DNA from 4 places in the Telluria sp. GW821-FHT07G12 genome. Region 1 is predicted to be linked to each of the others. Evidence: predicted binding sites of a transcription regulator. Region 1 holds the regulator's gene; each other region holds the start of a gene.
What was found. Region 1 encodes sigma-54, which starts transcription at its own class of promoters, with help from an activator protein. Its sites were predicted from a motif close to TGGCANGNAANCTGCTTT; they were not measured.

Region 1 (7,999 bases):
TGGAGCTGGCCCGCGAGACCCTGGACATCGAGGCGGAGGCGATCCGCAAGCTGACCGCGCGCCTCGGCCAGGACGACAGCCTGCCGCGTGCGGTGGCGCTGATGATGGCCTGCAAGGGCCGCGTGGTCGTCTCCGGCATCGGCAAATCGGGTCACATCGGCCGCAAGATCGCCGCCACCCTGGCCTCGACCGGCACCCCGGCCCTGTTCCTGCACCCGGCCGAAGCCGCGCACGGGGACCTCGGCATGGTCACCCCGCAAGATGTCCTGATCGCGATCTCGTATTCCGGCGAAAGCGCCGAGCTGGCGGTCGTGATTCCGGCCGTCAAGCGTATGGGCGTGCCCGTGATCGCCATGACCGGCAAGCCGGGCTCGCGCCTGGCGACGGTCGCCGACGTCCACCTGGACGTTTCCGTCGAGAAGGAAGCCTGCCCGCTGAACCTGGCGCCGACGGCCTCCACCACCGTCACCCTGGCGCTCGGCGATGCACTCGCTGTGGCGTTGCTGGAACTGCGCGGCTTCAAGTCCGAAGATTTCGCCCTCTCGCACCCGGGCGGCGCCCTGGGCCGCAAGCTGCTGACCCACGTGCGCGACGTCATGCGCAGCGGCGAGGCGATTCCCCAAGTTTCGCCGAATGCGCCGCTGACCGAAGCCTTGCTGGAAATCTCGCAGAAGGGCATGGGCATGACCGCCATCGTCGACGATGCCGGCCGCCCGGTCGGCGTGTTCACCGACGGCGACCTGCGCCGCCTGTTCGAAAAGACCCATGATTTCAGCAAGCTGACGATCAAGGACGTCATGCACGCCAACCCGCGCCGCATCCACCCGGAACAGCTGGCGGTCGATGCCGTCGCCGTGATGGAAGAATTCCGCATCAACCAGATGCTGGTGACCGACCAGGACGATGTATTGGTCGGCGCCCTGCACATCCACGACCTGACCCGCGCCAAGGTGATCTGATGGTGACCCCGCTCGAACATGTGCAGCGCGCGGCGCGCGTGAAGGTCATGATCTTCGACGTCGACGGCGTGCTCACCGACGGCAGCCTGACCTATGACGCCAACGGTGAGATCACCAAGACCTTCTATGTGCTGGACGGCCTCGGCATCCAGCTGCTGAATCGCACCGGCGTGCAGACCGCCATCATCAGCGCGCGCACCTCGCCCATCGTGATCAAGCGCGCGGCCGACCTCGGGATCACCCACGTGTTCCAGGGCCAGCACGACAAGCGCCTGGCCTTTGCCGAGCTGCTGGCGAAGACCGGCGTAACGGCCGAGGAGTGCGGCTACATCGGCGACGACGTGATCGACCTGCCGCTGTTCACCCGCGTCGGCTTTGCCGTGACGGTGCCGAGCGGCCATCCGGAAGTGCAGTACCGCGCCCACTATGTCACGAAGAACCCGGGCGGCCGCGGCGCCGTGCGCGAAGTCTGCGACATGGTGATGCGCGCCCAGGGTACCTACGAACAGGCATTGGCACCGTACTTTGGATAACCTGACGCAGCCCATGGCAACCACCCCCTACGTCAACAAGCGCACCAGGCACCGCTGGCGCCTGCTGGCGCTGATGCTGACGGCCCTGTTCTTCGCCTTCGGCAGCTTCTGGCTGGTGCAGGTGATGCGCGGCGAGGCGCAGGGACCGAACGTCAACCTGGGCAACGATCCGGACTACATCATCGACAATTTCAGCTTCGTGCGCATGTCGGAGACCGGCCAGCCGCGCTACGTGATCTCGGGCGAGCGCCTGACCCACCGCCCGGCCGACAATACTTCCGTCATCGAGAAGCCGGTGGTGCAGAGCAAGAGCACCGACCATCCGGACATGACCATGACGGCCGATAAGGCCCTGGTCAACCAGGACCAGAACCAGATCGACCTGACCGGCAACGTCGACATCTCCCGCCCCGGCAGCAAGACCTCGGACCCGCTGCGCATCCGCACCGAGGCGCTGACCGTGCTGCCGGACGAGGAAATCTCGAAGACCGACAAGCCGATCCAGATGACGCTGGGTCACGCCTCCGCAACCGGGGTGGGCATGGTGGCCAACAACGCCACGCAGCAGCTGACGCTGGGCGGTCGCGGCCGGATCGTCTATCCGCCGCATGCCCAACGCTGACAGGACAAACCGAAAGGACCGCCTCCAATGAAAAAAATAATCGCCGTCGCCATGCTTTCGCTGGCCAGCCTGACAGCCTCGGCCGAGCGCGCCGATTCGCTCAAGCAGGCCCAGATCGATTTCGACAGCGGCCACATCGACGAAGCCACCCAGACGCGTATCCTGACCGGCAACGTGGTGCTGACGCGCGGCACCCTGCTGATCAAGTCGGACAAGGCCGTGCTGAAGGAAACCCCCGAGGGCTACATGCTGCTGACGCTGACGGCCGCACCGGGCAAAACCGCCAGCTTCCGCCAGAAGCGCGACGGCGGCCCGGACTTGTGGACCGAAGGCCAGGCCCAGCGCATCGAGTACGACGAGCGTACCGAGGTGGTCAAGCTGTTCGCCAACGCCATCGTCAAGCAGCTGGAAGGCAAGCGCATGACGAGCGAGGTGAACGGCCCCTTCATCTCCTACGACAACCGCACCGAGCAGGCCAACGTGTTCAACGACGCCAGCGGCGAAAGCAAGGCGGGCGGCGGCCGCAGCACCATCATTATCGCGCCGCGCCGTACTACGCCGGCCGCTGCGCCGGCAGGGAAGCAGTAACATGAAGCGCGCCCTCGCCGCCGCCCTCGCCACGCTGATGCTGGCGCCGCTCGCGCAGGCCGAGCGGGCGGATTCGCTCAAGCCCTTCAATGTCGAAGGCGACAAGGCGACAATCGACCAGGCCACCCAAACCGTGATCCTGACCGGCAATGTGATCGGCACCCGCGGCACCATGCTGCTGAAGGCCGAGCGCGCCGAGATCAGGGAAACGCCGGATGGCTATCGGACCGTGGTGCTGTTCGGGGCGAACGGCAAGACCGCGTCGTTTCGCCAGAAGCGCGACGGCGGCGCTGACGAGTGGGCCGAAGGCTACGGCGAGCGCATGGAATATGACGAGCGCACGGATGTCGTCAAACTGATCTCGCACGCCGTCATCAGGCAGCTGGACGGCCGCACCGTGACCAGAGAGATGAGCGGCCCGTTCATTTCCTACGACGCCCGCAAAGAAGTCCTGTTGAACATGAATGACGTGAGCGGCAGCGACAAGCCGGGCAAGGATCGCGTCAGCGTCACTTTTTACACGCGCCGCCCGGCCTCGGCAGCGCAACCGGAAGCAGGAAAGCAATGATGGATGTACAAGCAAACGCCGCCACGGCCGACATCGCATGCGGTGGCAGCACCCTGGTCGCCAAGGGACTGCAGAAAAGCTACGGCAAGCGCCTGGTGGTGCGCGACGTCTCGCTGGAGGTCGCCTGCGGCGAGGTGGTGGGACTGCTCGGCCCGAACGGCGCCGGCAAGACCACCTCGTTCTACATGATCGTGGGCCTGGTGCCGGCCGAAGCCGGCGCCATCGTCATCAACGGCACCGACATCACGAGCCTGCCGATCCACCGCCGCGCCATGCTCGGCCTGTCCTACCTGCCGCAGGAAGCCTCGGTCTTCCGCAAGCTGACGGTGGAAGAGAACATCCGCGCCGTGCTGGAACTGCAGCGCGAGAACGGCAAGCCGCTGAGCAAGGCGCGCATCCAGGAACGCCTGGACGAGCTGCTGGCCGAGCTGCAGATCGAGAAGCTGCGCGAGAACCCGGCGATGTCGCTGTCGGGCGGCGAGCGGCGTCGCGTGGAGATCGCGCGCGCGCTGGCCACCGATCCGCGCTTCGTGCTGCTGGACGAACCCTTCGCCGGCGTGGATCCAATTGCCGTGATCGAGATCCAACGTATCGTGCGCTTCCTGAAAGAGCGCGGCATCGGCGTCCTGATCACCGACCACAACGTGCGCGAGACGCTCGGCATCTGCGACCGTGCCTACATCATCAACCAGGGCGCCGTGCTGGCCTCGGGCCGTCCCGACGACATCATCGCCAACGAGTCCGTCCGCCGCGTCTACCTGGGTGAACACTTCAGGATGTAGTCATGAAACAGACGCTCCAACTCAAGACCTCACAGCATCTTGCGCTGACGCCGCAACTCCAGCAGTCGATCCGCCTGCTGCAGCTGTCCACGCTCGAACTCCACCAGGAGATCGAACAGGTCCTGGGTGAGAATCCGCTGCTCGAGCGCCTCGACGATCCGCTCGATCGCTCGGTGCGCCTGTTGGCGGACGGTGCGATCAACAACGGTGCGTCGACTTCCACCACGCCCGATTCGCCTCCCGCATCCGGGCAGGGCGAGGAAGGCAATGGCAGCGGCGGCGGCGAGTCGGAAGGCGGCGACAGCGGCGAGGCCGGCGGCGCCGAGCACGAGATGGAGTGGGGCGAATCGGGCCGCTCGGGCAGCGGCGGCGAGGAAGAGGACGGCCGCCCGCAGCTGGAAGCCAGCCCCATCTCGCTGCGCGAACACCTGATGGAACAGGTGCGCCTGACCTGCATCTCGCCGCGCGACTGCGCGCTGGTCGAGATCGTGGTCGACTCCCTCGACGACAACGGCTACCTGGAAGAATCGCTGGACGACATCCACGCGCGCATGCCGACCGAACTCGAGATCGAATTCGAGGAACTGCGCACCGCGCTGTCGATGGTGCAGAGCATGGACCCGCCGGGCGTGGGCGCACGCAGCGCCGCCGAATGCCTGGCCTTGCAGATCCGCCGCATGCCCGGCGTGGCGATGGTGACGCGGCGCATGGCGCTGGTCATCGTGGAGCGCTACCTGACCTGGTTCGCGCAGCGCGAATTCAACAAGCTCAAGAAGGCCCTCGACTGCGACGACGAAGACCTGCGCGAAGCCCAGGCCGTGATCCGCCAGTGCAATCCGCATCCGGGCGCGGCCTTCGCATCCGACGTCTCCGACTTCGTGGTGCCGGACGTGATCGTGCGCCGCGCGAAGGATGGCTGGAGCGTGCAGCTGAATCCGGAAGTGATGCCGCGCCTGCGCGTGAACAGCATCTACGCCGCCTTGCTGAAGCAGGGGAAATCGGAATCGCAGCTGAATGCGCAGTTGCAGGAAGCCAAGTGGCTGATCAAAAACATGCGCCAGCGCTTCGACACGATCCTGCGTGTCGCGCAAGCAATCGTCGAGCGCCAGCGGAACTTTTTTTCCCATGGCGCGGTTGCCATGCGGCCCCTTGTTTTACGTGAGATAGCTGATACACTAGGTCTACACGAGAGCACAATTTCTCGCGTCACAACTCAGAAATATATGCTGACGCCGCACGGCATGTTTGAGTTGAAGTACTTTTTCGGGAGTCACGTTGCGACCGAGGCAGGTGGTGAAGCATCCTCGACCGCGATACGCGCTCTCATCGTACAACTCACAGGAGCAGAAGACCCCAAGAACCCTTTATCCGACAGCAAGATCGCGGAGATGCTAGGGGAACAGGGAATGGTTATCGCACGCCGCACGGTCGCGAAATACCGTGAGGCGCTGAAGATCCCGCCCGTCAGCCTCCGCAAATCCTTGTAATAAGCTGCAGGGCACCCAGATACTGATAACCTGACAGCGCATCTTCAAAGGAGTGTGTATGAATCTCACTATCAGCGGACATCATCTCGATGTAACCCCAGCAATCCGTGAATACGTACAGAACAAGCTCGAACGCATCACCCGCCATTTCGATCAAGTGATCGACTCCCACGTCATCCTCTGCATTGACAATCTCACCGAGAAAGAAAAACGCCAGAAGGCCGAGATCAACCTGCGTGTTGCTGGGAAGATCGTTCACGTCGCCAGCGCTGCGCACGACCTCTACGCTGCGATCGACATGCTGATGGACCGCCTGGACAGGCAGGTTCAGAAGTACAAGCAGATGCTGCAGGACCACAGTCACACAGCACTAAAACGCATGGCCAACGAGGACATTGAAGGAGGAGAAGCTGCCGCTGCAGCGTGATCATTCCGCTGGCGCAGCATAAGCAAGACGAAGGGCGCATCAGGCGCCCTTTTCGTTTGGTAGGCCGCTACAATGCCGTTTTCCCATTCATAAATAAAAGAACATGAGCGAATACGTGCAGACCCGTGTGGCCAATGGCACCGGCATCATTACCCTGGATCGTCCCAAGGCCCTGAACTCGCTGTCGCTGGAAATGGTGCGCGCAATGACGGAGGCCTTGCTGGCCTGGCGCGAGGACGCTGGCGTCGACGCCGTCGTCATCACCAGCACCAGCGAGAAAGCCCTGTGCGCAGGCGGCGACATCCGTTTCTTCCACCAGGCCGGACATGCGAACCCGACTGGCGGCAGTGCTCTGCTGGAAGACTTCTTTACCGAAGAATACGCGCTCAACCACCTGATCCATTTTTATCCGAAGCCGTATATTTCTCTGATGGATGGCGTGGTGATGGGCGGCGGCATGGGCATCGCCCAGGGCGGCCCGGACACGGGCCTGCGCATCGTGACCGAACGCACCAAGATGGCGATGCCCGAAGTGAACATCGGCCTGTTCCCGGACGTCGGCGGCAGCCACTTCCTGTCGCATGCGCCGGGCGCGCTCGGCATGTACCTGGGCCTGACCGGACTGACCATCGGCGCCGCCGATGCGCTGTACGTCGGCCTGGCGGACGTGTTCGTGCCGGCTGCCGAACTGGCGGCCTTGAACGCGCTGATCGCGGCCACGCCGGGCGCGCAACTGGCGGAGGCGATCCGTGCCTTTGCGGCGCCGTTCGCGCAGCAGGCCGGCGCCAGCGAACTGCAAGCGCAGCGCGCGCTCATCGACAAGCACTTCGGCGCAGCGTCCGTGCAGGCGGTGATGTCCTCGCTCGAAGGCGACGACAGCCCCTTCGCACAGAAGGTTTTAAGCGCAATGCGCCAGCGCTCGCCCCTGATGATGTGCGTGACGCGCGAGATGCTGGTGCGCGGCGCCGCCATGGACGTGGCCGACTGCCTGCGCATGGAACGCTCGCTGGTGCGCCGCAACTTCGAGCACGGCGAAGTGCTGGAAGGCGTGCGCGCGCTGGTGATCGACAAGGACAATGCGCCGGCCTGGAATCCGCCGGCATTGGAGCAGGTGAGCCCGGAGATGGTGGCGCGCTTCTTCGAGCCGGTGTGGCCGGCCTACGCGCATCCGCTGCGTCATCTGGACTGAAGCGTCGTCCAGGCTCCTCTGTTTGCTGTAATGCATTGCAACATAATCACGGTGTTTTATGCGATGATTTCATCAGGCGATGAAATACCCGCATTGCCTGATAAAGCACAACAATAGAGGAGTCCGTTTTGTCGTTTCTGATCGTACTGGCCGCACTGGCCTTCCTGATGGTGGCCGCCTATCGCGGCTACAGCGTCATCCTGTTCGCACCGATCGCCGCCCTCGGCGCGGTCCTGTTCACCGACCCCTCCGCCGTGGCCCCGGTCTTTTCCGGGATATTCATGGAAAAGATGGTCGGCTTCGTCAAGCTCTACTTCCCCGTCTTCATGCTCGGCGCCGTGTTCGGCAAGGTCATCGAGATGTCCGGCTTCTCGAAAGCCATCGTGCAGGCCGCGATCCGCTACATCGGCCGCTCGCGCGCAAACGCCGTGATCGTCGCCGTGTGCGCGCTGCTGACCTATGGCGGCGTGTCCCTGTTCGTGGTGGTGTTCGCCGTGTACCCGTTTGCGGCCGAGCTCTACCGGCAAAGCAATATCCCGAAGCGCCTGATGCCGGGCGCGATCGCGCTGGGCGCCTTCTCGTTCACGATGGATTCGCTGCCGGGCACCCCGCAAATCCAGAACATCATCCCGACCACCTTCTTCAAGACCACGGGCTGGGCGGCGCCGGTGCTCGGCACCATCGGCTCGCTGTTCATCATCGTGGTCGGCCTGGCCTATCTGGAATGGCGCCGCCGCGCCGCGATGGCCAAGGGCGAGGGCTACGGTAGCCACACCGAAGCGCTCGAGACCGCGGACACGCAAGTACTGCCGAATCCGATCGTCGCTGTGCTGCCGCTGGTCCT
Region 2 (7,999 bases), on a different contig from region 1:
CGGGCTGCGCCGCTGGTATCGTCCCCAGGTCCATTTCGCGCAGGAGGGCCTGGCGCCGTTCAAGCCTCTGCCGCTGGCGCAGGCCTTCGCGATGTTCGAATGGGTCATGAACTGGTGCGTCACGCACCGCGCCCACGCCTACCTGATCGTCCACGCCGCCGTGCTCGAACGCCATGGGCGCGCGCTGATCCTGCCGGCCCCGCCCGGCTCGGGCAAGAGCACCCTGTGCGCGGCCCTGGTCACGCGTGGTTGGCGCCTGCTGTCCGACGAGATGACGCTGGTGCGCCTGGACGACGGCGCCTTGCTGCCGGTACCGCGCCCGGTCAGCCTGAAGAACGGGTCGATAGCCGTGATCCGCGACTTCGCCCCGGACGCCGTGCTCGGCAAGCCGGTGGAAAACACGACCAAGGGCACCATCGCGCACCTGAAGCCGCCCCGGGAAAGCATACTGCGCGCGGCCGAACCAGCGCTGCCGGCCTTCATTGTCTTCCCGCGCTGGGAGGCAGGCGCCGCCACCAGCCTGACGCCGCTGCCGAAGGCGCGCGCCTTCATGCAGGTGGCCGAAAATACCTTCAACTACCAGGTGCTGGGCGCGGCCGGCTTCGCGGCGCTGGGACGGCTGATCGATACCAGCAGCCAGTACGAATTCCACTACAGCCGGCTCGACGAAGCCATGGCCCTGTTCGAGCGCCTGGCGGCGCAGCCGGCATGAACCGCCCCCTGCCTCTGCTGGTGCGGGTGCTGCGTGAGCCCGCCACCGCCGCCGCGCTCGACGCCGGCGGCTGGGATTTGCTGCTGCGCCAGGCGCTCGGCGCGGACATGACGACGATCCTGCAGGTGCTGCTGGAAGACGCCGGCCTGCTGGACGCGGTGCCGCCGGCGCCGCGCGCGCATCTCGAGTGGGCGCGCATGACGGGCGACCGTCACGCACAGGCGGTACGCTACGAGGTCCGGGCGATCGGACGCGCGCTGGCGGATACCGGTTTGCCGCTGATCCTGCTGAAAGGCGCCGCGTACGCGATGGCCGGCCTGGCGCCGGGACGCGGCCGCATGTTTTCCGACATCGACATCCTGGTGCCGAAAGAGCGCGTGCCCGAGGTGGAAGCGGCGCTGATGCTGCACGGCTGGTTCAGCGCGCACCACGACGCCTACGACCAGCGCTACTACCGCGAATGGATGCACGAGATTCCGCCGATGGAACACATCAAGCGCGGCAACGTCATCGACGTCCACCATGCGATTCTTCCGGAGACCGCGGCGGCGCGCCCCGATCCGGCCAAGCTGCGCGCGGCCGCGGTGCCGGTGCCGGTGGGGGACGCCGGCGACGGCCTGCCGGCCATGCGGGTGCTGGCGCCGCACGACATGGTGCTGCACAGCGCCGTGCACCTGTTCTCGGACGGCGAATTCAACCATGGATTGCGCGACCTGTTCGACATCCACCGCCTGCTGCTGCAGTTCGGCGGGCAAGCCGGATTCTGGGCGGGCCTGGCGCCGCGCGCGCGCGCGCTCCAGCTGGAGCGGCCGCTGTTCTATGCGCTGCGCCATGCGGTGCGCCTGTTCGGCACGCCGGTGCCGGATGCGGTGCTGGCCGACGCGAGCAGCGGCCGCGGCCGGCCGAACCCGGTGCTGCTGGCACTGATGGACCGCCTGTTCCTGCGCGGCCTGGCGCCTGCCCACCCGAGCTGCGCCGATGCCATGACGCCGCTGGCGCTGAGCATGTTATATGTGCGCGGCAACTGGCTGCGCATGCCGCCCCTGTTGCTCTCGCGCCATCTGTTCCATAAAGCCTTCGTCACACCGCGCACCAGCCAGGTCCAGCAGTAGAGCGGTAGAAAAGAAAACACCCCGCAGGGCCGAAACCCTACGGGGTGTTTTCTTTTGCCTGGTTCCCGGCGCTCGCGGCGCCGGAAGTCCGGACAAGAATTACTTGCGGCGGCGACGCAGGCCAGCCACGCCCGCCAGGCCCAGGCCCAGCAGAGCCAGCGAACCCGGTTCCGGCACTTCGCCGATGCCACCGCGCACGGAGCCGGTCGCGTCGACGGTCCACGAGGTCTGCGATGGATCGCTGGCGACGAATTCGGTGCTCAGGTACAGGTCGTGAGCATGGCCGTTCGCGTCGTTCTGACCATTGGTGTTGAACAGGTTTTCCCAGGTACCGCCGGTCACGTCCAGGTAACCAGCGCCATGGCCGGAGATGCTGTCGTTCTGGAAGGTCGAGGTGTAGGTTGCGCCCGGACGGTTTGCAACAGCGTCGCCGCTGAAGACAGCCGACAGCACTTGCGTGCCGCCGACGTTGGTGATGCCGTTGTAGCCCATTTCGCCCAGACGGCCCGACGGACCTGCCGATGCGTTGTAGTTGACGCCGGTCAGGTACATGTTCATCCAGCCGCCGGTGCTGTAGGTAACGGTGAACGGGTCGATCGGGCTGCCGTCGTCATTGAATTCGGTGGCGCCCACGGTGGCGCGCATGTCTTTCAGGCCGCCGAACATGCCGGTCAGGTACTGGCCGTTCTGACCGATGGTGAAGATGTTCTGGCCGGTGGTGATGTTGGTGATCGACTGGACCGAGAAGATACCCCAGGTATCTTCGCTGCCGATTGCATTCGGTGCGTGGAAAGCCGCAGCGGTGTCGCAAGCAGCCACGGTGGTGCACTTGACACCGGTGGTATCGCCGTAACCGATGGTGCCGGCGTCGTAGGCGTTCAGGGTGATCTTGATATTGCCAGCGGTCAGGGTAATTGCGCTAGCCGGGGCTGCCAGGCCGAGTGCCAGTGCGGCACCGGCGACGATTCCCGAAATCTTCTTCATGTTCATCTTTGATTCCTCACAAGGTAGTTATACACAACAGCGACATTGGCTATAAAGCAGTATCCGTGCCAGCTTTAAGATTTATCGACAAGTAATTGATTTTTAATAGGAAAAATAGGGGCGTGCTGCGATTGCTGAGATCGCAATGATGAGCCTGTAAGAAAAACCGACAGTTAACCAGCGAACACAGCTATCGTAAAATGAAAAAAATTACACTAGGATATGATCAATTTTTGCCTCTCGACCACCACTACGGGACCTATGAATACCTTCAACTACGACGAATTTACCAAGCGAAATAGTGGCTATATTAATGCCACTACCCAGGACCAGATCCGCAACACCCGCATCCTGTTCGCCGGTTGCGGTCTGGGCAGCAGTACGGTGATCTGCGCGGCGCGCACGGGTTTCCAGAATTTCGTGCTGATCGATGGCGACACGATCGACGCCCATAACCTGAATCGCCAGTTCTTCGATCTCGAGGACGTGGGGATGCCGAAGGTCGAAGCGCTGAAGAAGCACATCCTGCGCATTAATCCGGAAGCCAAGGTCGAGGCCCATGTCGCCATGCTCGACAAAAACAATGCCGCCGACCTGGTCAGTCAGGTCGACCTGATCTTCGATACCATCGACTTCGTCGACCTGGAGGCGGTGCTGGCCCTGCACGGCAATGCGGCGGCCCAGGGCAAGCCGATCTTCACGGCGATGAACATCGGCTTCGGCGCCGGTGTACTGTATTTCCCTCCTAATTCAGGCAATTCCCTGCCCGAAATCCTGCAGCGTGACGTCGAAGCCGCCGCAGCTGAAGGTAACCTGAGCTATACGGCCGTGTTCGGCCGCGTGATGGCGCGTATCGGCGCCCATCTGGACCAGCAGGTAAGGGAAGAAGTCGCCAAGGCACTGACCATCATGGAAGATGGCACGGCTTGCCCGGCGTCGCAGATTGCCGTCGGCAGTTTTTCGGTGGCGGCCCTGGCGGTGGCGATGATGCACGACACCCTGGCGGGAATGGAAGTGCCTGCAGCGCCGAATATGGTGATCCACAGCTTCCGCAACCACATCACCAAGCGCGTGAGTATTGCTGCTTAATTTTCCTGCTGGCGCACCACATGCAGGTGCGCGGCATGATGCTCGACCACCGGCAGCCGTTCGCTGAACCAGGCTGCCAGTGTCGGGTTGCCCGACGCCATCTTGTCGCGTAAGTCTTCCAGGTCGAGGACATAGGGCGTGACGGCGCCGTAATAACTCGCTTCCGGCCCGATCGGCGTGAAGCGGAATCCCATCTTTTTCAAGGCATGGGCGAGCGATCGTTCCATTGCTGCAAACCAATAGCGCACGCCCGTCTCGAAGCTGTGGCGGAACATTTCGCGGTACATGCCAAGCAAGAGCATGGGCGAGGTGTGATCGCGGCGGTCGATGGCGGGATCGATCGGCGGCTCTTCCGATCCGAAGCCGGGAATGCCGAGCACGCTATCGGCCCGCCGGCGCCGATGGCTTTTCCTGACCACCAGGCGCGAGATCTCGGCCGCCTGCTCGGGGTCGGGCATTTCGAAGTCGTCGAAGGTCTTGCAGTGGAGCTCGAAAGGATAGGGCTTCGAGCCCTTCGGCTGCACCAGTCTGACGGCGCCCACCAGTTTCTCGTCCATCGTATAGGCCGCGAAGTGGGTGGAAACATGATCGTAGTCGTCGAACTCGAGGCCATCGACGTACTGTTCGGCCTGGAGAAAAGCGCATTCCACGCAGTACACCTGGTGGCGCAGTTTGAAGATATCGTGGGGCACCGTACTGCTATGGTTGCCCAGATATATGCGGAAAATTTTACGATTGACGTAGTCGACGCGTTCCTGGTGTGCTCCGTAATCTGCGCGTGGAGGGAAAGCGCTGGGCGCGGCGTATGCTTTTCCGTTGTTCATCCCGTTTTTTGTCCGTTCGGACCCTTTTATTTTTTCCTGAATCGACCCTCCAGGAAGTTGCCGACCATAGTTTTTACCATGATCCACATGGGGATCGGCTCGTCCTTGAACCAAGCAGCCAGAAACTTATTTTCGTTCTGCAGACGGCCGATCAACTCATCCAAATCTGCGACAAAGGGAGTGACCGGACCGTAATAGTCGACTTGCGGGCCGATCGGCACAAATTTGAATCCCATCTTTTCCAGCGAACGCGCAAGCGAGCGTTCCATGGCGGCATACCAGTAACGGATGCCGTTCTGGCGGCTGTATCTGTAGAGCTCGCGATACATGCCGAGCAATAATAGCGGACTATTTCCGCGCTTGTCGCGCCGTACGGTTGGCCTCGGTTGAATCGACTTCGTGCTGCCTTTTTCCATGAAATCCGCCGAAATACCCTCCATCGAGTCGCCACGGCGCCGGCGGTGCGTTTTCTTGACGACCAGGCGCGAGATCTCGGCAGCCTGTTCGCGCGCCGGATAAACGAATTCCGAAAACGCGGCGCAATGCGTTTCGAAGGGATAGATCTGGCCGGGCGGCGGCTGCACCAGCCGCACCGTGCCGACGATATCGTTGGCCAAGGTGTAAGCGGCAAAATGGATCGAGCAATCGTCGTATTCGTCGATCTCCAGCTCTTCCGCAAAATCGCTGGCCTCCAGATAATGACGCTCGAGGCAATAGACGTCGTACCGCAGCCTGTAAATCTCTTTCAGGACGAACGATTCCATGTCCCCCTTTAATACTTTTCGGAAATTAAAGTAGGGAACCAGAATGTCGCTCTTGCCGAGGAAACGCTCGGCCATGCGCGAGAAAAATCCGGTCGGTGCCTGTTCGTAGTCTTGTTCTTGCGTTATCGAGGTCATGGTGGGCTCATCCTGGCGGACGTGATTGCGAAGCGGGAAGGAGCCACCGGAGTGGCTCTCCTTACATCAAAGTTGTTTCAGCAGTGCCTTGGCATCGTCCCTGGCGGCAAACGCTTCTTCGCCAGCCAGCGATTGTTCGACTTCCTTGCGTGCGCCGGCCTTGTCGCCACTCTTGGCCAGGGCAACCGCCAGGTGGTAACGAATTTCCGGTGCTTTCGGTGCGCCACCGGCGGCCTTGCGCAGCAAGTCGACGGCGCGCGCGGTTTCGCCTTTCTGCACCAGGATCCAGCCCAGCGTATCCATGACTGCCGGATTTTGTCCGGCCAGCTTGTATGCCTTCTCCGCAGTCGGCAATGCGCGTGCATCGTTTTCCTGCTGGTAGGCGTAGGCCAGGTTATTGAGCGTCGCCGGGTTCGACGGGTTTGCCTTCAGTGCGGCTTCCAGGCTGGCGATGGCGGGCTTGAATTGACGCTTTGCCAGGTAGTTATCGGCGACCAGCATGGCGATCATGTCGTTGCCGGGATAAGCCGTATGGAACTTCACCAGCCGCGCTTCCGCTTCCGCCGCCTTGCCGTTGCGCGCCATGATTTGCGAAATCTTGGCCAGGACCTGCGGCGAATTCGAGATGGCAAAGCCTTTTTCGTAGGCAGCCAGGGCAGGTGCAATCTTGTTCTGGCTTAGCATCAGGTCGCCTTCCAGGACATAACCCGTGGCAGTCTTCGGGTTATTTTTCTGCACCTGGCGCGCCACCTCCAGTGCCTCGTCCGGCTTGTTGCTGCGCATGGCGAGGTCCATTTGCGCGACGTATGCCTGCGTGAAGTTCGGATCGATGCTCAGCGCGCGTTTCAAATCCTGCGCGGCAGCGCTGTCGTTTTTATTTGCCGCGTGCGCGCCCGCCAGGCGTACCTGGGCTGCCGGCGATTTGGGCACGACGGCGACAAGTTTGCTGTAGGTCTCGACGGCGCCGTCAAAGTCCTTGGTCGCCACCTGGGCCTGGCCCATCAGATCCAGCAGTTCGGGATTGCCGGGATGTGCGACGAGCACCTTGCGTGTCAGCGCCACCGTCTTTTCGGGCTGTTTCAGACGCAGGTAATGGTTGCTCAAGGTAATTGCCGGAGCGACTGCATCAGGATTCTCGGCCAGGGCTTTTTCCAGCCACGTGGTGGCTTCGGCGCTGTTGCCACGGGACTGTTCGATGGCGGCCAGCGCACTCATGGCGTCGGCGTTTTTCTTGTCCTTGGCCAGGACGGCCTCGAAACGCTGTTTGGCAGCGGTGACATTCTTGTCGGCCATGTCCAGACGGGCCAGGTTAGCGGCCGCAGGGATGAAGGTGGGCTGCAGCGCAACGGCCTTTTCGAAGCCGGCGCGGGCATTCTTCGTATCGTTCTTACTCAGGTAGATTTGGCCCTTCATGTTTTGCACGGCGGGATTATCGGGCTGTGCTTTTTCGAGCTTCTGCACGGCCGCCAGCGCCTTGTCGTAGTCGCCATGGCTCAGTTCAGCCTGAATGAGGGCGAAACCCGCGGTGACCGATTTCGGATCGAGCGTCGTCGCTTGTTGAAGTTGCTCGACGGCATTGTTAAACTCGCCCTTACCCAGCTTGGACAAGCCCAGCGAGGTATGGATGTCGGCCACGCCCGGCGCCAGCGCGCTGGCCTGTTCGAGATAGGTGTCGGCCTTGCCGAAGTCGCGCATTTGCAGGTAGGACTGGCCTGCCAGCGCCAGCATCTGCGGATCCTTGCCGGCATCTGCCAGCGCGGGCGCCAGTACGGTCGTTGCCTCGGCTGCCCGGCCCTGCTTCAGCATTGCCTGCGCCAGCAGCTTGCGCGCATAGCTGTTGTTCGGGGACGAGGTCAGGTAGCCGCTCAACAGTTGCTCGGCTTGCTGGGTATTGCCCAGGTTGAGTTCGACGGCGCCCAGCAGCAAGATACTCGGCATGTGCTGGGGCGCAACTTTCAGGATTTTCTGCAGGGAATCGCGCGCTTCCTTGTTTTTGCCGGTGTTGAAGTCGAGCAGGGCCTGGACATAGGTGATGGTGAGATCGGCGGAATTGTACTTGCGGCCCGCCTCGATGTCGGCCTTGGCCGCATTGAAATCCTTCATGGCGATATGGATCATCGCTTTCTCGACGTTGGCCGAGCGGTGTGCTGGTTCGATGGCCAGTACCTTGTCATAGGCGGCCAACGCTTCCTGGGTTTTGCCTTCTAGGCGCGCGAGATTGCCTGCGATCAACCAAACTTCAGCATTTTTCGGGGCACGAGTCGTGGCCTCGGCCGCATACTTCTGGGCGTTGGCCATGTCGTGCAAGATCGCTGCATGGCGAGACATACCAATCAGGGCATCGCCCGAGTTCGGGTCGAGCGCCAGTGCTGCTTTGTA
Region 3 (7,999 bases), on a different contig from region 1:
CGACCTGGTCGTAGGCCAGCGGGCCGTGGCGGATCACGGTCGAACCGCCGCCCTGGCCGCGCCTGGTCAGGGCGCGCACCCGCGCCTCCAGTTCCGACAAGGCGAAGGGCTTGGCCATGTAGTCGTCGGCGCCGGCGTCGAGGCCGCCCACGCGCTGCTCGATCGAATCGGCGGCAGTGAGGATCAGCACTGGCAGCAGCGAGCCGCGCGCGCGCAGGCGGCGCAGCACGTCCAGCCCGGACAGCTTCGGCAGGCCGAGGTCGAGGATCAGCAGGTCGAACTCCTGGGTCGAGAGCGCGGTGTCGGCGTCCTGGCCGTTCTTGACGCAATCGATGGCATACCCGGATTGGCGCAGAGAGCGCGTCAGGCCATCGGCGAGTACGCTATCATCCTCGGCTAGTAAAATACGCATCTCTGTTACCCCCGGTTTGTTGGTTGGACCCAGCTTACTTGCATATTGTGTGTGATCTTTCGCAACGTGTCGATTACCTCAAACATCAGTAAATATCGCTTGCCAAAACCACTGGGATTTTATACAGTACTTCCTATTGAAAACGCGCGAGCGGCCCTTATCTTGGTTCACTCTAGGACAGAAAGAAAGTTATGGACGACAAAAAATCCGCAGTAAATGCAGCTGAGAAGGGCAAGGCGCTGGCAGCAGCCCTCGCGCAGATCGAAAAGCAATTCGGCAAGGGCTCGGTCATGCGCATGGATGCCAATGCGCCGGTCGAGGAAGTGCAGACCGTGTCCACCGGCTCGCTGGGCCTGGACATCGCCCTGGGCGTCGGCGGCCTGCCGCGCGGCCGTATCGTCGAGATCTACGGCCCGGAATCGTCGGGTAAAACCACGCTGACCCTGCAAACCATCGCCCAGATGCAGAAGCTGGGCGGCACCTGCGCCTTCATCGACGCCGAGCACGCGCTGGACGTCGGCTATGCGCAGAAGCTGGGCATCAAGCTGGACGAGCTGCTGATCTCGCAGCCGGACACCGGCGAGCAGGCCCTCGAAATCACCGACGCGCTGGTGCGCTCGGGCAGCGTCGACCTGGTGGTCATCGACTCGGTGGCGGCACTGACGCCGCGCGCCGAGATCGAAGGCGACATGGGCGACTCCCTGCCGGGCCTGCAAGCCCGTCTGATGTCGCAGGCACTGCGCAAGCTGACCGGCTCGATCAACCGTACGAACACCCTGGTGATCTTCATTAACCAGATCCGTATGAAGATCGGCGTCATGTTCGGCAGCCCGGAAACCACGACCGGCGGTAACGCGCTGAAGTTCTACGCCTCCGTGCGCATGGACATCCGCCGTACCGGTTCGATCAAGTCCGGCGACGAGGTGATTGGTAACGAAACCAAGGTCAAGGTCGTCAAGAACAAGATCGCGCCGCCGTTCAAGGAAGCCCACTTCGACATCCTGTATGGCGAAGGCACTTCCCGCGAAGGCGAGATCATCGACCTGGGCGTGGACAACAAGATCGTCGAGAAGTCGGGTTCGTGGTACAGCTACGGCGGCGAGCGTATCGGTCAGGGCAAGGACAATGCACGTCAGTTCCTGAAAGACCGCCCGGCCCTGGCACGCGAGATCGAAAACAAGGTCCGCGCTGCCCTGGGCGTGCGCGAACTGGCGCCGGTCGCTGCCGGTGAAGCGCCGGCCGCGGCTGCCGCTGTCGACGAAGAGTAATCCTCTTTGCCGACGCTCCAGTGAGGCAAGTACTGAGCTTGAAAGCTCGCGCATTGAAGTATCTGTCAATGCGCGAGCACAGCCGGCTCGAGCTGGGGCGCAAGCTGTCGCGCTATGCCGAGGAGGGTGACGATGTCGAAGCCCTCCTCGATTTCCTTGAAAAGAACAACTGGCTGTCGCAGGAACGGTTCGCCGAATCCCTGGTGCACCGCCGTGCCGGCCGCTACGGCAACAGCCGCGTGCTGGCCGAGCTCCAGCAGCATGGGGTGAAGGGCGAGGATCTTGACGAGCTCAAGTCCGGCCTGAAGGAAACCGAAGTTGCCCGCGCCCGCGAAGTATGGCGCCGCAAGTTCGACCGGGTCCCGCAGGACGCCGAAGAACGTAGTAAACAAATGCGCTTCCTCATGGCGCGTGGTTTTTCGCAGGGCGCGATCCGCAGCGCAATGCAGGGACGGGACGAGGACGACGACGAATAGTCGCGCACGCGCCGCCGTTTCAATAGATCGCTTCATCGCTGAGGCCCAAGCGCACAGCGTCATCCGCCGATGTGCCGCCGACCGGCACACCTCCTCAACGGCGGAATGACGCTGTGCGCTTGGATTGCAACAATTCCCCTTATCTTCCTTGTAAAACTGCCTACAAAAATGGCAGCCGGGTGCATCCGCCACCGCCCTGTGCTAAACTTTCATGGTTTAAGCAGCGCCGCAAGAGCGGTTGTTGCCGTAGAAGCTGCGGCAACGTGCATCAGGCACAACGGCTGCATACTTTTTTCGCCGCATTCCGGCATTGGTGTTTATGCCCCTGTCATCCCCCGCTCCGCGTAAGCTAAGGCACACGCGCGCCATTACCGTCGAAGCGTACGCGCGCGACGATGGGCTGTGGGACCTCGACGCCTGCATCCGCGACATCAAGACCCACGATATCGAACTGCCTTCCGGCCATCGCCCGGGCGGCCTGCCTGTGCACGACCTCAAGCTGCGCGTGACCATCGACCGCGACATGGTCATCACGGACGCCGAAGCTTCGTCAGATGCCGTACCCTATCCCGGTTATTGCGACACCATCGCACCCGCTTACAAGAAACTCATCGGCTTGTCGCTGATGAAACATTTCCGGCTGCACCTGAAGGACCGCCTGTCGGGCGTCCTCGGATGCACCCATTTGACCGAGCTGGCACAGGTCCTGCCCACCGCGGCAGTCCAGGCCTTTGCCGACGACGCCATGGAAAACCGCGCGGCTGCGCAAGCTGCCGAGCGTCCATATGAACTCGACCGCTGCCATGCGCTGCGCACCGACGGCCCCGCCGTCGCCAAGTACTACCCGCGCTGGGCCTTGAAGGTGGTATCGGGGTAGTATTCGCGCAGTAAAATTCGATCCGTGTAGATTTATTTGTTCAACCGTATTTCTAAATCAGTAACATAAGAAGGGAAGCCAGCATGAAAATCCATGAGTATCAGGGCAAAGAGATCCTCCGAAAGTTCGGAGTGACCGTTCCGCGCGGCATTCCGTGCATGTCGGTGGACGAAGCCGTCAAGGCAGCTGAAGAGCTGGGCGGCCCGGTCTGGGTAGTCAAGGCGCAGATCCATGCTGGCGGCCGCGGCAAGGGCGGCGGCGTGAAAGTTGCCAAGTCGATCGACCAGGTGCGCGAGTACGCGAACCAGATCATGGGCATGCAGCTGGTCACCCACCAGACCGGCCCGGAAGGCCAGAAAGTCCGCCGCCTGCTGATCGAAGAAGGCGCCGACATCAAGCAGGAACTGTACGTCTCGCTGGTCACCGACCGCGTCACCCAGAAGATCGTGCTGATGGCCTCGTCGGAAGGCGGCATGGACATCGAAGAAGTCGCGCACAGCAATCCGGAAAAGATCCACAACGTCGTGATCGAGCCGTCGGTCGGCCTGACCGACGCGCAGGCTGACGACGTCGCCCGCAAGATCGGCATCCCGGAAGGCTCGATCGCCGCTGCCCGCGCCAACCTGCAAGGCCTGTACAAAGCCTACTGGGAAACCGACTGCTCGCTGGCCGAGATCAACCCGCTGATCGTGACCGGCGACGGCAAAGTCATCGCCCTGGACGCCAAGTTCAACTTCGACCCGAACGCCCTGTTCCGTCATCCGGAAATCGTCGCCTACCGCGACCTGGACGAAGAAGATCCGGCTGAAGTCGAAGCATCGAAGTTCGACCTGGCTTACATCTCCCTGGACGGCAACATCGGCTGCCTGGTGAACGGCGCCGGTCTGGCCATGGCCACCATGGACACCATCAAGCTGTTCGGCGGCGAGCCGGCCAACTTCCTGGACGTGGGCGGCGGCGCAACTGCCGAGAAGGTCACCGAAGCATTCAAGATCATGCTGAAGAACCCGGGCCTGAAAGCCATCCTGGTCAACATCTTCGGCGGCATCATGCGCTGCGACGTGATCGCCGAAGGCGTGATCACCGCATCGAAAGCCGTCTCGCTGAAGGTGCCGCTGGTCGTCCGCATGAAGGGCACCAACGAAGACCTGGGCAAGAAGATGCTGGCCGACTCCGGTCTGCCGATCATCGCCGCAGACACGATGGAAGACGCAGCGAAGTCGGTCGTCGCCGCAGCTGCTGGCCAAGCCTAATTCGCAAAGGAAATAACATGTCGATTCTGATTAACAAAGACACCAAAGTCATCACCCAAGGTATCACCGGCAAGACCGGCCAGTTCCACACCCGCATGTGCCGCGATTACGCGAACGGCCGTGAAGCCTTCGTCGCCGGTGTGAACCCGAAGAAAGCTGGTGAAGACTTCGAAGGTATCCCGATTTTCGCAAGCGTCAAGGAAGCCAAGCAGAACACCGGCGCGACCGTGTCCGTGATCTACGTGCCGCCGGCAGGCGCCGCCGCCGCGATCTGGGAAGCCGTCGAAGCCGAGCTGGATCTGGCAATCTGCATCACCGAAGGCATCCCGGTCCGTGACATGATGGAAGTCAAGGACCGCATGGCCAAGGCCGGTTCGAAGACCCTGCTGCTGGGCCCAAACTGCCCGGGCCTGATCACCCCGGACGAGATCAAGATCGGCATCATGCCGGGTCACATCCACAAGAAGGGCCGTATCGGCGTCGTGTCGCGTTCGGGCACCCTGACCTATGAAGCAGTCGGCCAGCTGACCGCACTGGGCCTGGGCCAATCGTCGGCAGTCGGCATCGGCGGCGACCCGATCAACGGTCTGAAGCACATCGACGTGATGCGCATGTTCAACGACGATCCGGAAACCGACGCAGTCATCATGATCGGCGAGATCGGCGGCCCGGACGAGGCGAACGCTGCTCACTGGATCAAGGACAACATGAAGAAGCCGGTCGTCGGCTTCATCGCTGGCGTCACCGCCCCTCCGGGCAAGCGCATGGGCCACGCCGGCGCGCTGATCTCGGGCGGCGCCGACACCGCGCAAGCCAAGCTGGAAATCATGGAAGCCTGCGGTATCAAGGTAACCAAGAACCCGTCGGAAATGGCTCGCCTGCTGAAGGCCATGCTGTAATCGATCTGTTCTAGATAGTAGTAATGCAAATGGGGAGCTTCGGCTCCCCGTTTTTTTGCCGGCATGGCGACAATTTTCGGCAGATGGACAATTTTTGACATACCGGGCTGACAAAAATTGTCATACGGCAAGGGTAAAACTGACAAAAATTGGCGCTGGCATGGGGTTTTGATATCACCGTGCTAACGATTCCGCATGGAAACGACCTGGCACGGCGGTTGCATATAGTAAAGGGCAGAAGCAAGCAGCACCCGGACAAGCAGTGACCCTTTAAACGTAGTACCAAAACTGGAGAAAGACCATGAAAGCACCGAAAATGATGAAGAAAGCCGAAGCCGGCTTCACCCTGATCGAACTGATGATCGTTGTTGCCATCATCGGTATCCTGGCAGCTGTTGCTATCCCGGCTTACTCGAACTACACCATCAAGGCCAAAGTTGGCGCGGCTTTGAGCTCTGTTGCTTCGCTGCAGACCGCAGTGGCTAACTGCATCCAGGAAAACGGCGGCTCGGCAACCGGTTGCACCACTACGGCATCGGGTGCAGTGACCAGCATCCCGGTTTTCACCGCAACCAAAGAACTGGCTAGCGCATCGGTTACCAACGGCGCGATCACTGCAAACTTCGCTTCGACCGGCATTGGTAGTGGTGTTGACGGTACCGCTTTCACGATGACCCCGTCTGCTGTCGCAGACCAGACCACCATCACCTGGCGTGTCACCACCACCTCGACCAACAGCACCGCATCCCAGACCCTGACCAAGAACAGCGTCGGTTCCGGTACCTAATCTACCGTAGCGTAGCAAAGCCGCCCCAGGGCGGCTTTTTCTTTTTCCGAGGTCCATATGTCCAGCTCAGCACATCCGGTTCAACGCGCCTCGCTCCAAGCGGACCTACGTGGTAAATCGGCCACCCTGTTCGTCATTGCCGCCATGGCGGTGGGCTTCATGTGGTCCTCCGGCCACGACGACCAGCGTTGCGTCGAGCTCGTGCTGCTGGCCTTGCTGACTCCCCTCATGCTGGTACGAACAGGCATCGCTGACCAGCTCGCCTGGATCGGTCGGCCCGCCCAATACTGTCTCAGCGCACTTTTCATCTTCGGCGCTGTCTCGACAATGGCCGCATATTCACCGCGTCACGCACTCTATGAATGGTCGATGCTGCTACTCTTGCCGCTGGTTGCAGCGTTGCTTGCTGCCGAACTGGCCCGGGCAGGCAGCGCAGGCTTGCAAACCGTCCTGTGCTGGGTACTTGTCATCGGCATCCTGTACACCTTGCGTATCGCTGTCTGGTATGGAGCGTCGCTCGCCAGTGGCATCCAGCTCCACCCGTATGACCTGACCGTTGGCTTCAGCAATGTCCGGTTCTTCAATCACGTTCAGACCGTCCTGCTGCCGCTGGCCATCCTGCTCTCTACGCAGGCGCAGAAAGGCAGCTTCTGGCAGCGGTCGTCGTTTGCGCTCGCTGCATGCTGGTGGGCTTTACTGTTCGTCACCCAGGCGCGGGCAAGCGTACTCGGGCTGGGCGCCGGTTGCGTGTTCGCATTCGTAGTGCGCCGTGGCGATGCCCGCAGTTTCCTGAAGGCGATGGCGCTGACCGCACTGGCCGGTGTCGCCGTGTATGTGATTGTGTTCATGTTGCTGCCCATGCTCGCCGGATTGCAAGCCTTCAGTTCGGCCACGGACGTCATGCAGCGCACGGCTGCCGATCCGACCTCGCGCCGCAACCTGCTCTGGCAGCTGTCTCTCGAGCTGATCGCCGCCCACCCTTGGCTGGGTGTCGGCCCACAGCACTTCGCCCACGAAGGCGCCACGCTGAGCTGGGGCGCGCACCCGCACAATTTCATCATGCAGATCGGCGCCGAGTGGGGCCTGCCTGCCTTGCTGTGCCTGTTGGCCGCGATCGGTATCGGCATGCGGTCGCTGATCCGCAGCGGTAGCCGGATCGCGCAGGCCGACCTGTCCGCGCAGCAAACGCTGGCCGTCATGCTGGCGACGGGCGTCGCGATCCTGGTGGACGGCCTGTTCTCCGGCGTGATCGTCATGCCGCAGAGCCAGATGGCAATCGTGCTGTATCTCGGCTGCGCCGCCGGCTGGGTGAGGTCGCTGGATCAGGGGGCTGCGCCAAGCGCAGGCATGCCGCTGCGCTGGCTGAGTTCGGGCCTGGCTATTGTCGCGCTATGCGGACTCGCCTATGCGGTCGCTCCGAGTGTGGTCGCGCATGCCAGCCATGCCGAATTGACGCCGGCGGAGAAGGCGGTCAATCCCGGCACGCACTGGCCGCGCATCTGGGAAGCCGGCTACTTCTAGACGATGTTCTGCCGGTCCGCCAGCAGCACCTCGTAGGTCAGGTTCTGCAGCATCGTGTGGTGGACCGGGTCGAGCTCCAAGAACTGGACGCCGTAGGCGAACAGTTCGCTGCCGTCGGCCTCCTTGCGCAGCGAGTTGACGTTGCGCACTGCCGCCTGTGTCCGCACCCGCATTTCGCCGTCGCCGAGCGGCGAGGGCAAGCCGAATTCCAGCGTGATCTCGCCGCCGTGTTCCGGCAGGCTGGAGGCCGACTCGATGCGCGCGCCGCTTACGCTGACGTTGGTGAGCGCGCAGTTGACCGCCCGGCCATCCGTCTGCGGCGGCAGGACCTGGGCCGGAATGTCGACCTTGACCCGCATCGCCGCGCGCAGGCTGGTGCCCTGGATGGTATCGGGGAAGGACAGGTGGACGTAGAGCAGGGGCCGGTCGAAGACGCGCTGGACCGTACAGGCGAAGGAGCATACGTTCATGCCGGAGAAGACGCGGATAGTGATGCGCTCCCCTTC
Region 4 (7,999 bases), on a different contig from region 1:
CGGACCCGCGGCGACGCCGTTTCCAGATCCGAAATCGCGGTCGCGTCGAGCAGGGTCTGCGGCTGCAACTGGGCCGGCGCCTGGTTGATCTTGATGACCTGCACCTTGTTATAGTTGGCCGCCAGCGACCAGTCCACCTTGCCGTTCGCGCCGTAGTTGCTGTTCAGGGTAGTCACGAACTCCAGGCCGCGCGAGCGCGTGTTCACGGCGTTCGAGAAGATGTTGATGCCGGTCTGCACCACGGTCGGGTCGAGCACGTTGCCGTTCGCGAGGATCGCGGCCGTCACCGCCGGCGAGTTCACCGAGCCGCCCGAACCGTACAGCGAGCCCGAACCGACGATGCGGTCGCGGATCGTGATCTGGTAGGCGTCGAGGGTCACGGCCAGATTGGCCGAAGGATTGAGCACGAAGCCGGCGCTGAGGTTGGTGGACGCCTCGGGACGCAGGCCGTTCACGCCCACCAGGCGTGCGCCCGGCGAGTTCGGCGCCAGCTGCACGAAGGCGCTGCGCGGCGACACGTTGGTGGCCGAATAGTATTCCTCGGCCAGGGTCGGGGCGCGGAAGCCGTTCGAGTAGGTCGCGCGCAGCCCCAGCATCGGCGAGACGTCGTAGCGGCTGGTCAGCTTGCCGACCTTTGCGTTGCCGAAGTCGGAAAAGTGCTCGTAGCGCCCCGCCAGGTCGACCGTCCATCCCGCCACCGGCTGGCCGGAGAAGTTGATGTAGGCGGCCTTGTTGTTGCGGCTATGGCTGCCCGCATCGGTGAGCGAAAAGCCCGGGAAGGACTGCGAGCCTTCCTTGTAGCGCGAAGCGGCGTCGCCGGCGCCGATCTCGTATTCGTCGCGGCGGTGCTCGAGGCCCACCGCGACATTCAGCGGGGTGGCCCAGCCGGCGTCGAATTCGCGGCTCAGGTCGAGGTTGTTGGTCCACTGGCTGGCGATGAACTTGCCGGCATAGAAGTCGAGCGGCGTGGCGCCGGTATCGGCAAACAGCGACACGTTGCCCGAGTGCGCCACGCCCAGTTCGGCGACGTCCTTGCCATAGGTGCTGGACAGGTCCCAGCGCCAGCTGCCGAAGACCTTGCCCTTGATGCCGGCGGTGAACGCATAGTCTTCCTCCTTGAACCGCTCCTGCGGCGAGAAGCCTAGCGGGTAGATCGTCGGCAGGCGGTTCGGCATGCGGTAGTTCTCGAAGGCCGCGGCCTTCTTCTTGCCGTAGGTGGCGAAACCGTACAGGTTCAGGTCCTCGCTCAGCTCCGCGCCGAAGTTGGCGGCGAAGATGTGCTGGCGGTACTGGGCATCGCCCGAGATGTGGTTGACATAGGGGTAGCCCGGCGCATTCTTCAGCTGCGGCATCGAGGCCAGCGTGGCCGGATCGTTGACGCGCGGGTCGATCCCGCCGCGGTCGGAAAAGCCGTGGTACTTGCTTTCCACGGTGAGGCTGAGGAAGGCGTCGGTGAACGGCGTCAGGCCGATGTTCGCCGCGCCGTCGCCGGTGCGGCCGCCGCCGTCGCCGTAGCCGCCGCCGTTCAGGTTGACGTTGCCGCCGCGGTAGTTTGACTTGAGGATGATGTTCACCACGCCGGCGATGGCGTCGGTGCCGTACTGCGCCGCGGCGCCGTCCTGCAGCACCTCGATATGGTCGATCGCGGCCACCGGAATATAGTTCAGGTCAGCCGCGGCGCCGCCCTGGTAGGGACCGCCCAGCACCGCCAGATTCGAGGTGCCGTGGCGGCGCTTGCCGTTCACCAGCACCAGGGTGTTGTTCGGTGACAGGCCGCGCAGGCGTGCCGACAGCGTCATGTTGGCCATGTCGCCGCCGAAGGCCTGGGCGTTCAGGGACGGCAGGTTCTGCGCCAGCGCCTGCAGCAGGTCGGGCTGGCCGGTGCGGCCGAGCGAGGTGGCGTCGACCACCTGCACCGGCGATGCGCTGTTCTCGACCTTCAGGCCCATGGCGCGGGTACCGGTGACGATCACCACGCCGCTGGTCACCGGCCCGGCTTCGGCTGCTGCTGCGGCGACGGCCGGCGCTGCCGCTGCGGGCTTGTCGTCGTCGACGGGCTTGTCGTCGGCCGCATGGGCAAAGCCGATACCGCAAGAAAGAACGCCGGCGGCGACGCCGGAATGGAGAATGGCCTTGTGCATGAATTACCCCTCTTTTTTTGGACTGCAAAACGGATTGTTCTGATGGCCTTGCAAGGGCTGGCTTACTTCCTGGCGGCGACGACCTCGATCTCCACCAGCCAGCCCGGATTCGACAGGCCGGCCACCTGCACCACGGCGCGCGCCGGCAGGTTGGGCTGAGGTCCGCCGAAGAACTGGGTATAGCCCTCCATGAAGCCGGCGACGTCGGCCTTGCCGTTCCTGGCGGGATCGCCGACCAGGAAGACCTGCATCTTGACCACGTCGCCCATGCCCAGCCCCATGCCCTTCAGGATGTCCTGGATCTTGTTGAGCACGCCCACGGTCTGGGTCTTGGTGTCGCCGAAGGCGGCGAGCGAATTCTGGTCGGCGGTCTTGCTGACGGCGGGCGGCACTTGGCCGCTGATGAAGTGGATCGTGGTCCCTGCCGGCAGCGTCACGGCCTGGGCAATGGGGAAGTCGGAGTTCGGGATCTTGTGGCGCACGATGGCCTCGCCGGGCGCGGCGGCGGCGGGCGCCTGGACAGCCACCAGCAGCGGCACGAGGGACAGCGCGGCAAGGCGCCGGACAGTGTGGGAAGACGTCATGGATGCTCTTTCTCGATGGTGGATGGTCAGTGCTTGTTGCCGAAGCGGCCGTGAGTGGCCGGCGCCACGCCGAGACTGGCGCGCTGTGCCGCCACCTCGTCCGGCGACAGCGGCGCCGCAGCGTTGCCCCAACTGCTGCGCACATAGCTCAGCACCTGGGCGATTTCGACGTCGTCGAGGCTGCCGGAAAAATCGGGCATGCCGCCGCGGCCCTTGAGCAGGACGGTCGAGACGTCCGAAGGCGCGCCCTGGACGAAGCCGTTGCCGGCAAGCGCGGGAAAAGCGCCGGGTATGCCTTTGCCGCTGGCCTGGTGACAGGCGGCGCAGTTCTTCGCAAACAGGGTCTTGCCGTCCGGCGCCTGCGAAGCCGTGGCCTGGGCGTCGGCAGTCGCCGGGGCCATGCCGGCGCCGCTCAGCGCCAGCGCGATCAGGATGGATCGGAGTCTCATGCGCTTGCCCTCTTGTGGAGTTGTTCGATCTGCTGCCAGGCCGATTCGATGGCGCCGGCCTGCCAGCCGGTCAGGTAGCTCAGGTGCTCGCCCGCGAGCATGACCCTGCCCTCGCCCTCGAGCAGGACCGGATAGGCGTTCTTGCGGCCGGCGTCGTCCCATTCGGCCCATCCGCCCAGGTTGTACTGGACGCGGTGCCAGGCCACGGAGAACGCGTTTTCGTAGGCGTCGCGGTAGGCAGGGAAGATCTTTTCGCCGGCGGCCACCGCGAACTCGGCGCGTTCGGCGGGCGTCAGTGCGCTGGCTTCGATCGCGTCCAGCGCGTAGTGGTAGTAGCCCAGCACCACGCCCTTCTTCTGTTGCCAGCCGGACGAAGGCAGCGAGATCGTGTTGATGCCCTTCATGTCGGTCAGTACATGGCCGCCATAGATCTGGTCATCCTCTTCCCAGAAGCGGCGCTTCATCTGCAGGCCGATCTTCCCCACCGGTGCATACGACACCGCTTTCAGCGCGCCCTTGAACTTGTCCGAGAAGTCGGCGTCGATGGTGCGCAGCACCGACAGCGGGATCGTGCACAGCACGTAATCGGCGCTCACGGTCGACAGCTTGCCGCTGGCCGTGTCCTTGACCGTGATGCTGACCTTGTCGGGCGCCTGGCGGATGGTCTGGACTTCCTGGCCATAACGGATCTTCCTGCCCAGGCGCTTCGCAAACGCCTGCGCGATGCGGTCCATGCCGCCGACCGGCTGGAACATCGTCGCGTGCATCGGGAATTCCTGGACGGCGCTGTAGATCTTTCCCACCTTGGCACTCAGCAGGTCGTGAAAACCCAGTGGATCGGTGAGCCGTCCGGGCTTGAGTCCCGCGCCGGGATTGACCGCGTAGCCGGCGCCGTTGCGGCCCTTGTAGACGAGATCCTTGGTGCTCAATGCGCCTTCGTGGGCCAGGTAGTCCAGCAGCAGTACCTGGTCGTCGGCGGTGAGCCGGGCATCGAGCTGTTTCGACTGGACCGACTTGGCCAGCAGTTCCGCCACGTGGCCGCGCATGTCGGCCTTGACCTGTTCCTGCCGAAGGCGCTTTTTCGAGAACGGCCCTGCGTCCTCCATGTAGACCCAGGCGTGGTCGTTATCGTTGACCATGACTTCGAGCGGGACCTCGAACTGCCTGGTGTAATACAGCGTGGACTGGTGGTCGAGCGGAATGCGCCAGGGGCCGTGGTTGATGTACAGGCCCTCGTCGAACCGGCAAGCCTGTGCCTCGCCCCCCAGTTCCTGCAGCTGAAAACCCTTGCGGGCCGTCTGGCAGCGTCCGCCGGCGAAATGCCGCGCTTCCAGCACCTCGACCTGGTAGCCCAGCTTGGACAGCTCCCAGGCCGCGGTCATGCCGGCCAGGCCGGCGCCAAGGATCGCGATTTTCTTGCCCTTGCCGCTGCCGGAGAGTGCGGGCGGGGCATTCGCCGTCGACGCAATGCCCATGCCCCAGGCGTTCATGGTGTTGAGTAGGAGTGCCGAGCCGCCGACGGCGGCGGCGCGGAAAAGGAACTCTCGTCGGGTCAGCGACGGACTGAAACGATTCATTCGCACCTCATCTGTTATTGCCGAAACACTTCTGCCTACGCTTATGCTTCAGCAATACCTGTGCCAGCTAAATGAGGTAGTTACGACTTTTTGACGATTAAAATAAAGTTTGTCTTTACCTTTCAAGAACGTAAGTTTGGAGTAAGCTCGTTTGGCAAAATAAAGTTTTCCAGCGCCGGTTTCCATCCCTTGCGGCATGGGCGTTCACCGCCTGGCCGGCATTCCTCAAAGAGCAGACTTTATTTTCGGCAGCAAAACTTTGTTTTTCGCTTTGTGCCCCGGCTGCCCTGTCGGTGATTTGGTGCGCCGCACCATGCTGGTTCGCACTGCACTGGATTGGCTGCGGGCACTAGGTATGCTGCACCGCAACGAACCTGGGGTAAGTCACCGGCATTTGCTTCCTGCTCGTGCTTGGCGCCTCATCCTTATCGAGCCAGTAGTTGAACTGGCCAAAACTGGGCGTCTGCGACGAGGGAGCGCCTTTATAAAACTCGTCGAGCATCTGGCGATAAGCAGCGCGGCGCACGAAACCGGCGCCGGGATGCGCAGCGCGATAACGCGCAACGGCAGCCCTGAAGACGGCCCGCGTCGCGTCGTCGACGTTCAGGCCCTGGTAGCTACCCGACTTGCGCGGGCGGCCGCGCTTGACGCCGCTGTTGGCAGTGCGCGTCTTCCCCCGGGCGCCGGAGTTCGCATAGTCGGGCAGGAGTGCATTCTGGTTTTGTCCCCGCTCCCAGAAGCGGCGCAGCCAGCGAAGCACGCTGGCACGCGAGACGCCATGTTCGTCGGCGCTGCGCGCCACCATGGCGGCGCGTTCGCGCGGGTAATACAGAGCCGGGGCCTGGGATTGCAGCTCGACGACGATGCGCCAGGCGCGCGCCTGCATATCACGCTGCTTTTGGGGAAGCACCGCCGGCGCCGGCGCCGCGGCATAAGGATCCTGCAGCAGCAAGCGCGCACGGCCACTGCGTACGTCGCCGGTCAACACATGTATCGGGACAGGCTCGGGCACCTTGCGGGCGCCCCCGAGTACGAATAGATGGACGATGCCGGCCTGGGCTTCGACCCATAGGACGCGCAGCGCGCGCGCCGGATCCGTGTACTGAATGACATCATTTGGCAGAAACATCATTGGCTCCCTGACACGTTCGGATAGCTGAGCTCATGCAAGGATCGGGCCACTGCCCAACGCGGCGCCAGCAATTAACCAACTAGTTAGTTATAATTCGTTTTGCGGCTTGTTCGGCCGTGCCTGTCACCGCTTCGATGCAGGATTCGTTCTCGGAGAATTTTCAAATGACTACAAGTGAAACCCGCCCTTCAGTCGCACTGAAGGCCGGGTGTGTATTGCTCGGACTCGTATTGCTGGCCACCGGCCTGTTCTTCGCCGTCGGCGGCGCGAAACTGGTGGCCTTGCATGGGAGTCCCTACTTCCTGATCGCAGGTCTCGTCATCGTGGCTTCGGCCATACAGTTCATACGGCTGAAGTCGTCCGCGGTCATCGTCTATGGCGTGGCATTTGTCGGCACCCTGCTTTGGGCGCTGACCGAGGTCGGCTTCGATTTCTGGCCGCTCGTTTCGCGTCTCATGCTGCCGACCGGCTTGATGGTGCTTGCGCTGCTCGCGTGGCCGGCGCTGCGCAGGGTCGACACCGGAAGACCGGCGAACAAAGGCGCCTATGCCCTGGCCGCGCTGCTCGCGGTCGGCATGGCCGCCACCTTCGCCGGCATGTTCACGCCGCACCCGACCGTCGCCTTCGAAGGCAGGCCCACGCCGCTGGTGCCGGTCGCGAAAGGCGAGGAGCAGAAGAACTGGAGCAGCTACGGCAACACGCCCGGCGGCAGCCGCTTCGTCGCGCTCGACCAGATCACGCGCGACAACGTGAAGAATCTGCAGGTCGCGTGGACCTTCCATACCGGCGATACCCCGATCAGCCCGACCGGCAACGGTGCGGAAGACCAGGAGACCCCGCTTCAGATCGGCGACCGCGTCTACTTGTGCACGCCGCATAACAACGTGATCGCAGTCGACGCGGACAGCGGCAAGAAGATCTGGGAGCGCGACATCAACGCCCGGTCCCAGGTGTGGAACCGCTGCCGCGGCCTGGCCTATTTCGATGCGACCCAGCCGCTCCAGCAGCCCAGCGCCGCCGGCGCCACGCCGGTTCCGGTCCCTTCCCTCCCTGCCGGCGCAAACTGCCTGCGCCGCCTCCTGATGAATACCATCGACGCCCGCCTCGTTGCGATCGACGCCGACACCGGCGCCATGTGCGAAGGCTTCGGCAAGGGCGGCTTCGTCGACCTGAAGGCGGGACTGGGGAGTGCGGAGGATCCGAAGTACCAGCTGACCTCGGCGCCCACCATCGCCGGCACGACCGTGGTGGTTGGCGGCCGTGTAGCGGACAACGTGCAGATCGACATGCCGGGCGGCGTGCTGCGCGGCTTCGATGTCGTCACGGGTCAGATGCGCTGGGCCTTCGATCCCGGCCGCGACGATCCGACCGCGCGCCTGCAGCCGGGCCAGACCTATGCCCGCAGCACGCCGAATTCGTGGGCGCCGATGTCCTACGACGCCACGATGAATACCGTGTTCATCCCGATGGGCAGTTCCTCGGTGGACCTGTGGGGCGGCAATCGCACGCCGCTGGATCATCGCTATGCGACGTCCATCCTCGCTCTGGACGCGACGACGGGCAAGCAGAAATGGGTCTACCAGACCGTGCATAACGACCTGTGGGACTTCGATGTGCCGATGCAGCCAAGCCTGGTCGACTTTCCGCAACAGGACGGTTCGAGCACCCCCGCCGTCGTGTTCGGCTCGAAGTCCGGCCAACTCTTCGTCCTCGACCGCATGACGGGCAAGCCGCTCACGCGCGTCGAGGAGCGTCCGGTGAAGACCGCCGGCATCATGAAGGAGCAGTACGCCGCGACGCAGCCGTTTTCAAGCGGCATGCCGCAGATCGGTGCAGAGACCCTGAAGGAATCGGATATGTGGGGCGCGACCCCGTTCGACCAGCTCATGTGCCGCATCAGCTTCAAGTCCATGCGCTACGAAGGTCTGTTCACGGCGCCGGGTACCGACGTGTCCCTGAGCTTCCCCGGTTCGCTGGGTGGCATGAACTGGGGCAGCCTCTCCATCGATCCGCACCAGCACCTCATCTTCGTCAACGACATGCGCCTCGGCCTGTGGGTGCAGATGATCCCGCAGAAGCTTGAGGCCGGCCCCGCCGGCAACGGCGGCGAAGCGGT

Region 2: a site for sigma-54 is predicted at 2,862-2,879, ahead of AC07PE_RS16375 (PEP-CTERM sorting domain-containing protein). Genes of this name have one in related genera too.
Region 3: a site for sigma-54 is predicted at 5,393-5,410, ahead of AC07PE_RS07230 (pilin). Genes of this name have one in related genera too.
Region 4: a site for sigma-54 is predicted at 4,800-4,817, ahead of AC07PE_RS08735 (flavin monoamine oxidase family protein). Genes of this name have one in related genera too.

What each region holds. Positions count from the first base shown of each region.
Region 1 covers NZ_JBWKQA010000008.1:108,426-116,424, forward strand. Annotated here, with positions in the region: gene AC07PE_RS24155 (KpsF/GutQ family sugar-phosphate isomerase) at 1-959, shown strand, start outside; gene AC07PE_RS24160 (KdsC family phosphatase) at 959-1,492, shown strand; gene lptC (LPS export ABC transporter periplasmic protein LptC) at 1,506-2,114, shown strand; gene lptA (lipopolysaccharide transport periplasmic protein LptA) at 2,142-2,702, shown strand; gene lptA (lipopolysaccharide transport periplasmic protein LptA) at 2,704-3,270, shown strand; gene lptB (LPS export ABC transporter ATP-binding protein) at 3,270-4,052, shown strand; gene AC07PE_RS24185 (RNA polymerase factor sigma-54) at 4,055-5,539, shown strand; gene hpf (ribosome hibernation-promoting factor, HPF/YfiA family) at 5,598-5,966, shown strand; gene AC07PE_RS24195 (enoyl-CoA hydratase/isomerase family protein) at 6,070-7,155, shown strand; gene AC07PE_RS24200 (GntP family permease) at 7,284-7,999, shown strand, end outside.
Region 2 covers NZ_JBWKQA010000004.1:120,241-128,239, reverse strand. Annotated here, with positions in the region: gene AC07PE_RS16385 (HprK-related kinase A) at 1-712, shown strand, start outside; gene AC07PE_RS16380 (nucleotidyltransferase domain-containing protein) at 709-1,824, shown strand; gene AC07PE_RS16375 (PEP-CTERM sorting domain-containing protein) at 1,924-2,814, opposite strand; gene AC07PE_RS16370 (ThiF family adenylyltransferase) at 3,070-3,897, shown strand; gene AC07PE_RS16365 (PEP-CTERM/exosortase system-associated acyltransferase) at 3,894-4,721, opposite strand; gene AC07PE_RS16360 (PEP-CTERM/exosortase system-associated acyltransferase) at 4,748-5,620, opposite strand; gene prsT (XrtA/PEP-CTERM system TPR-repeat protein PrsT) at 5,687-7,999, opposite strand, start outside.
Region 3 covers NZ_JBWKQA010000001.1:1,559,611-1,567,609, reverse strand. Annotated here, with positions in the region: gene AC07PE_RS07260 (response regulator) at 1-412, opposite strand, end outside; gene recA (recombinase RecA) at 604-1,680, shown strand; gene recX (recombination regulator RecX) at 1,701-2,156, shown strand; gene AC07PE_RS07245 (DUF2889 domain-containing protein) at 2,476-3,033, shown strand; gene sucC (ADP-forming succinate--CoA ligase subunit beta) at 3,117-4,286, shown strand; gene sucD (succinate--CoA ligase subunit alpha) at 4,304-5,185, shown strand; gene AC07PE_RS07230 (pilin) at 5,487-5,972, shown strand; gene AC07PE_RS07225 (O-antigen ligase family protein) at 6,030-7,493, shown strand; gene AC07PE_RS07220 (flagellar brake protein) at 7,490-7,999, opposite strand, start outside.
Region 4 covers NZ_JBWKQA010000002.1:97,804-105,802, reverse strand. Annotated here, with positions in the region: gene AC07PE_RS08750 (TonB-dependent receptor plug domain-containing protein) at 1-2,141, opposite strand, end outside; gene AC07PE_RS08745 (RidA family protein) at 2,204-2,725, opposite strand; gene AC07PE_RS08740 (c-type cytochrome) at 2,752-3,174, opposite strand; gene AC07PE_RS08735 (flavin monoamine oxidase family protein) at 3,171-4,751, opposite strand; gene AC07PE_RS08730 (hypothetical protein) at 5,101-5,880, opposite strand; gene AC07PE_RS08725 (glucose/quinate/shikimate family membrane-bound PQQ-dependent dehydrogenase) at 6,048-7,999, shown strand, end outside.